3 regions of the Petrocella sp. genome follow, and region 3 is predicted to be linked to each of the others. Evidence: predicted binding sites of a transcription regulator. Region 3 holds the regulator's gene; each other region holds the start of a gene.

Region 1 (4,298 bases), on a different contig from region 3:
GAAAAGATGGCCGACCCTTTAAAACCAGAGATGGTGGCATTCTAAAACTTGCTGATTTTATTGATTCTATCGAGGCAAATGCCAAAGAAAAAATCAATGATAAAGAAGGCGTGGATATTGAAACAACAGCAAGAATTGTCGGTCTAGCAACCCTTAAGTATGCTGATCTATCTAACTACCGTATGAAGGATTATATTTTTGATTTGGACAAATTTTCTTCATTCGAAGGCAAGACCGGTCCTTATATCCTTTATACATATGTTCGTATTAACAATATTATGAACAAGCTTAGAGAAGAATTATTCCAGCCTAGCACGATTATGATGCCCTCTAGTGAAGTTGAGCGTCTGTTAATGTTAAAGATCGACAATCTGGAAATAGCACTTACCTTGGCTGCCAAAGACCGTGCACCCAATATTATATGTGAGTATGTCTACGATTTAGCTACCTTGGTTAATGGTTTCTACCATACTCATCATATTATTAATGAAAAAGACCCTGCAAAGCGTGGTTCATGGATGAAACTACTTCAGATCACACAAAAATGTTTACTTTTGTGTCTTGATTTACTTGGTATCCAAGTGCCTGAGAAAATGTAATTATGATTTACTAATAACAAGAGACAAGGCAAGCGCTTAGGTGCTTGTCTTTTTTTGTGATTAATCAGCGCTTCTTCTTTCCTCATTCGGTTTCGCTCCTATAAGGGTTTACATGAACCTAATTTACTTAATTCACCTTCATTTTACTTTACACTTTATATTGCATTTGATTTCCTATATGCACCATTAATTAGATTTATTTCGTTTATTCTATACGGAGCACTAAAGCAACCAGAATACCATAATAGGCCAACATCGACCATGAAGTTCCTGGAATCAGTGTGTGTAATGGAGCGAGTCAGCATGGATGCTGACCGTTGACTTTTGGTGCATGGATGCACCAATTAGAGACCGTAATTATACAGACTGTGGAAGGGTTTTCATGGGACCCACCTTATTAGCACAATCATTGTACCTAGTATATATTAGGGAACAAAAAAATCTAGCTTCATCTAAAAAGGTCTCTAAGTTTTTTCACTTAGAGACCTACTCGATTCATTAAACATAGGGATTATCATAACTCTTTAGAATGACCTATATTTATATCTTGTATATACCATCTTCCTTAATCAAAATCTTCTCCTCTTTATACAACCTACCAAGTGCCCTTTTAAAAGCACCTTTACTCATGTTAAATGCTTTATTAATTACATCCTTATCCGATTTATCATGATAGGGTAGAAATCCACCTGCATCACATAATCTCAGATAGAGTCTTTCTGAGTCTGAATCCATTTGAAAATCGATTCTCTGAGCTGTTGTCAGATTCAACTTTCCGTCTTCTCTAACTTTGGTAATACGTCCTTCAACCTTTTGTCCGATTTTCATATTAGGCAAAAGTTCATTTGACAAAATGAGACCGTAATATTTGCCTTCCACAGCCACAAATGCACCCATGTCTTCCTTAATGTCATAAATAATACCTGATACTTGGTCGTTTTCTTTGTAAGGACTGTCACTACGAAGAATTTTCTTAAGCTTCTGTGTTGCACACAGCCTGCCTGACTTGTCTTCATAGATGCCTACCAATACCTTGTAACCTTTCTTAATTGGACGTAACTGCTCACTAAAGGGCATCAATATATCTTTATCATATCCCCATGACAAAAAAGCTCCAAAATGATTGGTTTCTACTGCTTCTAAAATACCGATTTCTCCATTGCATAATAAAGGCGGCATCAAAGTACCTTGTAATTTTTTCTTCTGATCTAAATAGCAATAGACTTCTACTACATCACCTAACTCATATATCTTTTCATCCTCAGCACGCTCTAATTCTTGATTAGACAGTACAATACTATTAATAAGTTCCTCGGGGTTCTCATTTACAAATATTCCTAAGGGCGTCTTTTTTACGACGTGCATTGTTTGTTTTTTTCCTAATTCAATCATGGTTCACCTATTCCTCTAATCATCACTTTAATCCCTAGATTAAAGTATCCACTTAAAATCCACTACATATACACCTAATATAACAGTAATCTAGGTTTTCTACAAGATAAACCTTACATCCTTGTTAAGAAGCTTTTCCCTAATACTTTTGTCACAACTTACAAATCGCAAAAAACTATGTTTTTTTCATGTAACGCCATTGACAGTTAGATTAGAGGTTGGTACAATATGTAGTGTATCTTTTTATTATTAACTACTATATATTGTGAATGAGGTGTACAGCTATGATAAAAGTATTAAAGCGTAACGGTACCGTTACGGCTTTTATTCCCGAAAAAATATCTACTGCAATCAAGCTCTCTATGGCTGAAACAAAAGATAGCGTTGATGAAATATTAGCAGCTTCTATAAGTGAACGTGTAGCAGAAAGCTTAGAAAAAATGCAAAGTCCTGTATCCGTTGAAGATGTACAAGATCTTGTGGAACAGTTCTTAATGGAGTCTACAAGAAAAGATGCCGCAAAACGATATATCTTATACCGGTATGAGCGTGACAAAACAAGAGATCAAAGATCAAAAAGGATAGATGGTCGCCTTCTTAGTGAAGAGTTCATAAGTCGATACAAGCATCGTCCTAACCCTATGAAACAGCTTGGTAATTTTGTATATTACAGAACTTACTCCCGATGGCTTCCTGAAGAAAAAAGAAGAGAATATTGGTGGGAAACTGTAAGAAGATCTGTAGAGTATAATTGCAGCTTGGTACCAACAACTAAGCGCGAAGCAGAAAAGTTGTACGATAATATTTTTAATCTAAGACAATTTTTATCTGGCCGTACTTTTTGGGTTGGTGGTACGGATGTTGCCAAGCACTATCCAATGGCTAATTTCAATTGTGCTTTTACCGTCATCAATAATTATAGTGCTTATAAAGACTTGTTTTACTTATTGATGGTTGGTTCTGGGGTCGGTGTCCGAGTTCTTAAATCCGACGTTGCAAGGTTACCCAAACTTAGAACGGACTTTGAAGTCATTCATGAGGATTATACACCCGTTCCAAAACAGTTACGTGAAGACAGCACGAGCCTTGATTTTTCCCATAATAATACGGTTAAGATCATTATTGGCGATAGTAAAGAAGGTTGGGTACAATCTTTGGATTTCTTTATTAAGATTCTTTATTCCAATGAGTACCGTAGAATCAACACCGTAATCATCAATTATAACCATGTTCGTCCAAAAGGCGAACTTCTAAAGACTTTTGGCGGGACAGCAAGCGGCCACACCAGCCTTAAAAATATGTTTACAAAAATCACCAATGTGATAAGACGACGTGGTGTTGTACTTGGAGATACATTTGTAAGGCTATTACCTATAGACTGTTTGGATATTGCAAATATCATAGGTGAGAATGTGGTTGTCGGTGGCGTTCGGAGAACTGCTGAGATTGTACTTGTAGACTCAGATGACAAAGAATGTATTGAAGCTAAAAATGCACTTTATAAACAAATTGATGGTCAATGGATTGTAGATCATGATATTATTCATAGACAGATGAGCAATAACTCCATCTACTATCAAAGCAAACCAACAAGAGAGCAACTTCACTGGCAAATCGAACAAATGCGATACTCCGGCGAACCGGGTTGGGTTAATGAGGTCGCCGGTGCAAAGCGTCGATCAAATATGAACGGTGTCAACCCTTGTGGTGAAATACTTCTTGATTCTAATGGCTTGTGTAATTTAACAACGATTAATGTTTTTGCCTATGTAAATGAGGACAATACTTTAGATTATGATGGTCTTATGGAAGCTCAACGCTTATCTGCAAGAGCTGGGTACAGAATGACATGTGTAGAACTAGAAATCCCTGATTGGAATTATATTCAAGACCGTGATAAACTTCTTGGTTGTTCTTTGACTGGATGGCAAGACATGGTCAATGCCCTTGCTTATGATCAAAAGGCACAGGCAAAACTATTGCGTGACCTTAGATCCGTTGCTATAGAAGCTGCCCAAGAATACGCCGGCGATATTGGTGAAAATCCACCACTACTTGTGACAACTGTCAAGCCTGAAGGTACTTTAAGTCAATTACCTACTGTATCCAGTGGTGTACATTATTCTCACTCTCCTTATTATGTTAGGCGGGTTCGAATCAATGCATCTGATCCATTGGTTAAAGTGTGTGAGGAATTGGATTATCCTATCTTCCCTGAAGTGGGACAAGATATGGCAACCTGTACCACTAAGGTTATAGAATTCCCTATAAAAGCACCTAATGGTACAACTAAGTATGATGTATCTG
Region 2 (4,298 bases), on a different contig from region 3:
ATCGTGAATGTTATTTGATTTCTTTTGCCAGATCCATAAGACTTCATCAATGGCCTTTTCAAAGTTGGTGCGTCGTAAAGTCAGAATCGGAAACTCTTTGGCCAAATCATATCGATTGACCACACCAAATTTCTTAATGGTGTGGGCCATGCTCCCATCTTCCCATCTAGGTCTTACCGTCTGTCCTTCTGAGGATGTACCGTTTTCCAGTATCTCTTTGCACATATTTATAAAAATTTGATCTGCTAAACTCATCATCTGCTCCTTAATTTAAGTCGTCACGCAACTGGTTGTGAACCTTCTAATACTGGCTAATCCTGAATATGTATCATAACTATCTTCTGATAAGACAACCAAGGTTGGCGCTGTCATGACTTTGAACCGTTCTACTAAGCTAAGTTCTTCTTCTGCATCTACAATCCTGTAACTATGTTTTTTACCTAGATAGACTTTTGCCACCTGACAACTGGGGCAAGTTTTCGTCGTAAAAAGCAATACTTTTTGATTTTGAGAGTCACTGCCGGACTTTTCTTCAACCTCTATCCTTGCCTCCAAGGCCTTTTCTATGACTACGTCTTCAGCCGACGCCTTAATACCATCTTCTACAACGTACTCTCTACGTTCTTTATACTCCTGGCTTTTGCCATCATTCCAATGTTGTAGTGGACGATAGTAACCGGTTATACGCGAATATACTTCTGTTCTATGGCTACATTCAGGGCATTGATGTACTTCACCACTTAAGTAACCATGATTTTTGCATATGGAGTATGTGGGGGACAAGGTGTAATAAGGCAATTTATAATTCTCAGCTATGGTTTTGACCAATTTGGCTGCTTCTTGCCAACCGGAGAGCTTCTCACCTAAGAACCCGTGAAAAACGGTACCTGATGTGTATTTGCCTTGGAAGGCATCTTGAAGGTCTAAAGCATCAAATATATCCACTGTATGATCCACAGGCAAATGGGTACTATTGGTATAATAGGGTACCCCCATATTCTTCCCTGCTGAAATAATATCTGTGTATTTCACTTTATCCATCTTAGCCAGTCGGTAAGTGGTTGATTCTGCCGGTGTTGCCTCAAGATTGTACAAATCGCCATAGGCTTCTTGATAATCAGATAAACGGTCACGCATATGATCCAATACCTTAAGGGCAAATGCTCTGGCTTTTTCATTGATTAGATTCTTGCCAATCCATTTGGCATTAAGGGTAGCCTCATTCATACCAATAATGCCAATGGTGGAAAAATGGCTTGAAAAATGACCCAAATATCTTTTCGTATAAGGGTATAGGCCTTCATTGAGAAGGCGCGTGATAACCTCTTTTTTAATCTTCAAGGACCTGGCTGCAAGATCCATAATGTTGTCCAGACGTTCAAAAAAATCTTGCTCATCTTCAGCTAAGTAGCCGATTCTTGGTAAGTTAATGGTAACCACGCCGATTGAACCGGTGCTTTCACCTGAACCAAAGTATCCACCTTGTTTTTTCCTAAGCTCCCGTAAATCCAGTCTTAACCGACAGCACATGCTCCTAATGTCACTGGGTTCCATATCACTGTTAAGGTAATTGGAAAAATAAGGTGTTCCATATTTTGCTGTCATTTCAAACAAAAGTTTGTTATTCTCATGATCTCCAAAATCAAATGCTTTGGTTATGGAATAAGTAGGTATAGGGTATTGAAAGCCGCGTCCGTTGGCATCCCCTTCAAGCATAACTTCTATAAAAGCCTTGTTAATCATATCCATCTCTGCTTGACAGTCTCCGTAAGAAAAATCCATAGCTTTGCCACCAACAATGGCCGGTAGACTTGCCAAATCATCCGGTACTTTCCAGTCTATTGTAATATTAGAAAAAGGAGATTGGGTACCCCAACGACTGGGTATATTAACACCAAAAACAAAGGACTGTATGGCTTGTTTAGCTTCCTTATAACTTAGATTATCGACTTTTACGAAAGGCGCTAGGTAGGTGTCAAAGGAAGAAAAAGCTTGAGCACCTGCCCATTCGTTTTGCATAATACCTAGAAAATTAACCATCTGATTACATAGAGTAATCAGATGTCTGGCCGGTGCTGAAGATATCTTTCCGGGGATGCCACCTAGGCCTTCTTCAATCAATTGCTTCAAGGACCAACCGGCACAATAGCCCGTCAGCATAGAGAGATCATGAATATGCATGTCCCCATTCCTATGGGCATTAGCTATGGCTTCATCATATGCCTCTGATAACCAATAGTTTGCCGTTATGGCTCCTGAATTATGTAGAATCAATCCACCAACGGAATAGGTGACCGTCGAGTTCTCTTTTACACGCCAGTCTTCTTCTTTTACATAGCTATTTACAATTTCTTTGTAATCCAATATGGTGGATTTGATATTTCTGATTTTCTCTCTTTGCTTGCGATATAATATATAAGCTTTGGCCACTTCTGTATAGCCAGATTCTTCTAGAATTTTTTCCACACTGTCTTGTATGGCTTCAACACTTATTTGCCCATTTACTATTTTTGACTCAAAATCTGATGTCACTCTAAGCACCAACATATTCAATATGTCATCATTAAAAACCTTCTTCGTGGCGATAAAGGCCTTGGTAATCGCATCCTTAATCTTATTTAAATCAAAACCTGTTATTTCCCCATCTCGTTTGACCACTTCATACATTTGACATACCTCCCAAACTTCAAACACAAAACAGCTGCCTCAACATATAAAATCATACCACAGTGCAAGAAGATGGTCAACGAAAAAATACTATATACAGTAGGTAATTAGTTGTATACCTACTATATATAGTATTTACTTATTCACAATGGTTAAAGGGTCAAACCTAAGTTTGACTATATAGTTTTGTCACCTTAACCAATAATCATAGTACCCAATTCATATTTATTAATATAGGCCTCTTCAATATACACTTCAACATAGGTCCCTTCATTGACGTAAGACTCTTCAAGAATCTGACCATATGTCCTAAGCTTTTGAAGAATCTGACCTTGATGATAAGGTACAATAATTTTCATGAGTCGCTGTCCCTGTAATAGATGTTGTTCCAAAGCTTCCAGTACTTTACGGATACCCTCACCGGTTAGGGCTGAAACGCGAATATTGGCAAATGCCTTTTCATCCCATAGGTCTTCATCTACGTTGTCTCTATCACATTTGTTGAGCAGGGTCAACATGGGTGTTTTCTCTGTTTTAAGCTCTTGTAAGGTTTCATGGACAACCTGTATATGCTTATTTGCGTCCGGATTGCTTGCGTCCACCATATGAATTAAAACATCTGCATAGACCACTTCTTCTAAGGTCGACTTAAAAGCTTCTACAATATGATGGGGCAATTTTCTGATAAAGCCAACCGTATCCACCAATAGGACTTCTTTCCCTTCCGGTAGGACCATATTTCTTGTAGTGGGGTCAAGTGTTGCAAATAGCATATCCTCTTGTAAGACACCAGCATCGGTCAATTGGTTCAATAGGGTTGATTTGCCTGCATTGGTGTATCCGACAATAGCAATAATTGGTTTGCCTTGTTTGGCTCGTCCTTCTCTTAATAGGTGTCTACTGGAATGGATTTTTTCCAGTTCCTCTTTCAATACATCAATACGTCGTCTAATATGACGTTTGTCCGTCTCTAGTTTTTTTTCTCCAGGTCCTCTAGTACCAATACCTCCACCTAATCTGGATAGACTTTTACCCAGACCAGACAACCTAGATAGACGGTATCGCATCTGAGCCATCTCAACCTGCAATATACCTTCTTTGGTATGAGCATGTCTTGCAAAGATATCCATAATCAATATAGGACGATCTACGATCTTAACCTCTAGAGCCTCGCCAAGGTTTTTTAACTGTGCCGGTGACAACTCATCATCACAGATAACTGTGGTAATTTCATATTGATCAATCATCTCTTTTAACTCTTCCACTTTGCCTTTTCCGAAGTAAGTGGCCGGATGAGGTTTATCTCTATTTTGTATGACTTTGACCAAGGTGCTTGCACCCGCTGTTTTTGCAAGTTCTTCTAATTCATCAATAGCGCTGTCCACTTCTTTTTCCTTATTTTGGGGACAGATAGCAATTAATATGGCTTTTTCTACTATTTCATTCTTGATCTGTTCTTCCACTTGGTGCACCAACTTTCTAATCGACTTCTATATTATTTAGAGCTTCCTTAGCCGCTTTATGATCCGGACTTATAGATAAGACTTGATTCAGCATTTTTTCAGCTTCTGTAAATGCTTGCATTTCTATATAAGTTAAGGCCTTTTGATACATCGCTTCAATGTGATTTG
Region 3 (4,298 bases):
TCTGCTATGGTTCTTGATACTTTAAGGATTCGGTGGTAAGCTCTTGCACTTAAACCCATTTTCTCAAAGGCAAATTTGACCATTTTCTTACTTTCTTGATCCAAATTACATATTTTGTCGATATCTGATGCGCCTAAATGAGCATTATATATGATGCCTAGGTGCTTATGACGTTCTTCTTGGATGCTCTGAGACCTTAGAACCCTTTTCATGATGTTTTCCGAACTCTCAGATAGGTCATGGTTACTTAATGCCTCAAAATCTATTGTAGAGGCCTCCACATGTAAATCAATACGGTCCAATAGAGGACCACTTATTTTGCTCAGATATTTTTTGATCTGCAAAGGCGTACAGCTACATTTTTCAACATCCGGATAATAACCACAAGGACATGGGTTCATTGAACATACCATCATGAATTTTGCTGGAAAATCTACCGTTCTATTCACTCTTGATATAGTTACTTCGCCTTCTTCTATTGGTTGTCTAAGAACTTCAATTACGTTTTTTTGAAATTCCGGTAACTCGTCCAGAAAAAGAACACCTTGATGTGCTAAAGATATTTCCCCTGGTTTTGGCAAAGCGCCACCGCCAATCAGTGCTGCATTAGATATGGTATGATGAGGTGATCTAAAAGGTCGTTTGACGATTAAAGATTCTCCTTCTTTAATTTTTCCGGATACGCTATAGATCTTGGTAATGTCAATGCTCTCTTCAAAGCTTAAGCCGGGCAGTATAGAGGGTAGTCTTTTTGCCATCATAGTTTTGCCGGCGCCTGGAGGCCCAATCATTATGACGTTGTGCATCCCGGCCGCTGAAACCTCTAATGCCCTTCTCACATTTTCTTGACCTTTGACATCCGAAAAATCATAATGATAGGTTGTCTTATTTTTACAAAACAGGGCCTTAATATCTACGGTTGTAGGTTTGATAATATGCATTCCCATTAAATGAGCCACAGCTTGTTTTAGATCATCAACACCTATGACTTTCATACCTAAAATGACGCCTGCTTCTTTTTTGTTGGCATTTGGCACCATACAATGAGTGATGCCTGATTTGAAAGCCGAATGTACCATGGGCAGAACCCCATTTACCGGTTTGACCTCACCGCTTAATGACAATTCCCCTAATATAAGCATATCTTTACAAGCTTCTAATAATTCATTCTGTTTACAGGTTAAGATGCCAAGTGCAATGGATAAATCATAACCGGCCCCCTCTTTTCTTAGCTCTGCCGGCGCCAGGTTAATGGTGATCCTCTCTGTTGGAAAATCAAACCCGGAGTTCTTTAAGGCTGTTCGTACCCGATCTACAGATTCTTTGACGGCCGAATCCGGCATACCTACAATATCAAATCTAGGAAATCCATTGGATATATCTACCTCTACATGAACCACATGCCCTTCAACACCTTGAAGAGCAGCGCTTAATACATGGTTGTACATCATGATTCCTCCTTGTCTTTTTATGTTTTACACTTATATATTATCTCAAAAAAAGAAAGCTTTTGGTCCGCTGTAAGCAGACAAAAAGCTTTCTTTATATATGATTGCATTCTTGCTAAAGGTCGATTTATTTTCTTATTTTTCTTTGAGAATTTTCTTCAGTTCATCCATAAACGTGTTTATGTCTCTAAACTCTCTATATATGGAGGCAAATCTTACATAGGCAACTTCATCTAAAGTTTTGAGACTTTCCATGACGATTTCACCAACTTGGCTGGACTCGATTTCCTTTTTCATGGCATTGTAGAGTTGGTTCTCGATATCGTCTACCAGAGCATCGATGCTCTTCATAGCAACCGGTCTTTTGTGACAAGATCTTACCAAACCAGACATGAGCTTGTCTCTAGAGTATGGTTCTCTGGAGTTGTCTTTTTTTACAATAATGAGCGGCATACTTTCAACGGTTTCATAAGTTGTGAATCTTTTTTCGCAATTCTCACATTGTCGTCTTCGCCTTATGGCATTATTCTCTTCTGATGGTCTAGAGTCAATTACTTTGATACTTTCAGTACCACAATATGGACATTTCATACTCGATTCCCTTCTTTAAGCCAAAACATGGTCTATTATCGACCATATTTTGTTTTTTTATATTATGGTTAAAGGGTCAAAACTAAGTTTCACTAAATTTACATACAATATATAGATTACGTTGATGCATTCATAACTATATATTGTATGCAAAAGTTCAACTATATAGTTTTGACACCTTAACCATATTATACTGTCTATTTTTTCCTTCTTTGTAAAAATGGTGGGATATCGATAGGCTGATCATCGGTTGAAATGTACTTCTCTGTTTTTGCCACCACTTCTTTTTCTTGTGAATCTTGTTTTTTCTTCTCAGCTTCCTGTTGCCCATCTATGACTGTTTCTTTTTTTTCTTCTTTGTTCTGTCCGTATTTTGTATTGGATGATTCCATACGTTCTTTGTATGTCGTCGTTGGATAAGGATCAACAGCCTTTGTTTCAAATCCTGTTGCAATTACTGTAACCACCAACTCATCCTCAAGATTCTCATCAATACTTTGTCCATAAATTACATTAGCATCGTAGCCTGCTGCTTCTTGTATTAACTGAATAGCATCATTCGCATCAAACATAGACATGTTTAAATCGCCACTAATATTAATCAGCATATGCTTAGCACCATCAATGGTTGTTTCTAGTAATGGACTGCTAATGGCAAGTCGTGCTGCTTCTTCTGCTTTGTTATCACCTTTTGCTCGACCAATACCAATATGGGCTACACCTTTATCGCTCATAACAGTGGCTACGTCAGCAAAGTCCAAATTGATAATACCAGGTGTGTAAATCAAGTCAGATATACCTTGTACACCTTGCTGTAATACTTCATCCGCCTTTTTGAATGCGTCTCGCATGGTCGTTCTTCGATCTACAACAGATAAGAGCTTCTGATTTGGTATAACGATTAAGGTATCCACATTTTTCTTAAGCTCAATTATACCTTGGTCCGCATTTTGCATACGCCCTCGGCCTTCAAATTCAAAAGGTTTGGTGACCACACCTACTGTTAAAATACCTTGTTGTTTGGCAATATTTGCGATGACTGGGGCCGCACCGGTACCTGTTCCACCACCCATACCCGCTGTTATAAATACCATGTCATAGCCTTTGATAATCTGTGCCAGTTCATCATGACTTTCTTCTGCTGCCTTAAGACCGATTTCCGGTTTGGCACCTGCACCCAATCCTCTGGTTAGTTTTTCTCCAATTTGCACTTTGCTCTTCGCTCTTGATCCATTTAATGCTTGAACATCTGTATTGACTGCAACAAACTCAACACCTGTCACCGCATCCTCTACCATTCTATTAACGGCATTGTTTCCGCCGCCGCCTACACCAATTACAACTATTTTTGCAATATTACTTCGATCGCTCATATTAATCTCCAACAATTCATATCCTCCTCACAGCTATGCCATGTCATTTTTCATATATCTGTAGCACTAGGCTAATTATCACGAGTAATGTACTTTTCTTATGTCTATAATATAGTTTTTTATCTGATTAATCAACAAGTATTTCATTTATTCCGTATTTTTTTTAAAGATGAATTGCTGACCATCTTGTTCTAAGTTAAGGGTTCCTGCTAAATCAGATGGAAGTTTTTTCATAACATCACCTGCATTCCTCATCTTCATATCCAACTGAGTCGCTTCTCCCAATACTATTTTGATATTGTTTACATAAAGGTTCAAGGCTTTTAAATCATTCGTGGGAAACTCGATATGTGTCACCGGCACTTGATACTTTGATTTCAAATGATGTAGTTCGAGCAGTGTCGTTAGTACTTCTCCTTTTATATCCAGCTTTTTTCCAACTACGGCACTTTTGATATAAAGCCCTTCTACAACCGGAATACCTGACTTCTGCTTTTTTTGATAAGCGATGATAATCCCGTTTTTATCTAACGCAAGAAATTGGTCTTGGTACTTAATGTAATTAATCACCTCTTTTTCAGTTACAATAATGTGCAATTTATCATACCCATTATACTGAATATCTACCTCTTTTATATATGGGTATTTTGAATAGTCTTTCTCTTGTTTTAAAAAAACCTCTATCACGTTTGAGTTTTCTTGAATCTGAACCATCTCAATGATTTCTTCTTTGGTATATTGAACATTACCGCTTACAATAATATCTTTTATACTCGCAATCTCAAGAAGGGTATATAATAAACCGACCAGTATAATGGTCACGATAATTAAACCGATTAGAAATCGACCGGAATGTCCCTCATGTTTTTCTTTTTTCTTTTTTTTC

What was found. Region 3 encodes NrdR, which represses ribonucleotide reductase genes. Its sites were predicted from a motif close to CACAANATNTTGTG; they were not measured.
Region 1: the regulator NrdR is predicted to act here: its motif matches at 2,246-2,259, upstream of nrdJ (ribonucleoside-triphosphate reductase, adenosylcobalamin-dependent).
Region 2: the regulator NrdR is predicted to act here: its motif matches at 2,788-2,801, upstream of AC6F8J_RS11195 (ribonucleoside triphosphate reductase).

Annotation. Positions count from the first base shown of each region.
Region 1 is NZ_JCBCDA010000102.1:41,503-45,800, reverse strand. It holds gene argS (arginine--tRNA ligase) at 1-599, shown strand, start outside; gene AC6F8J_RS10900 (S1-like domain-containing RNA-binding protein) at 1,140-1,991, opposite strand; gene nrdJ (ribonucleoside-triphosphate reductase, adenosylcobalamin-dependent) at 2,276-4,298, shown strand, end outside.
Region 2 is NZ_JCBCDA010000102.1:115,225-119,522, reverse strand. It holds partial or broken gene AC6F8J_RS11200 (thymidylate synthase) at 1-255, opposite strand, end outside; gene AC6F8J_RS11195 (ribonucleoside triphosphate reductase) at 271-2,667, opposite strand; gene hflX (GTPase HflX) at 2,862-4,130, opposite strand; gene AC6F8J_RS11185 (tetratricopeptide repeat protein) at 4,147-4,298, opposite strand, start outside.
Region 3 is NZ_JCBCDA010000030.1:56,299-60,596, forward strand. It holds gene AC6F8J_RS03675 (YifB family Mg chelatase-like AAA ATPase) at 1-1,448, opposite strand, end outside; gene nrdR (transcriptional regulator NrdR) at 1,584-2,039, opposite strand; gene ftsZ (cell division protein FtsZ) at 2,237-3,427, opposite strand; gene AC6F8J_RS03690 (FtsQ-type POTRA domain-containing protein) at 3,560-4,298, opposite strand, start outside.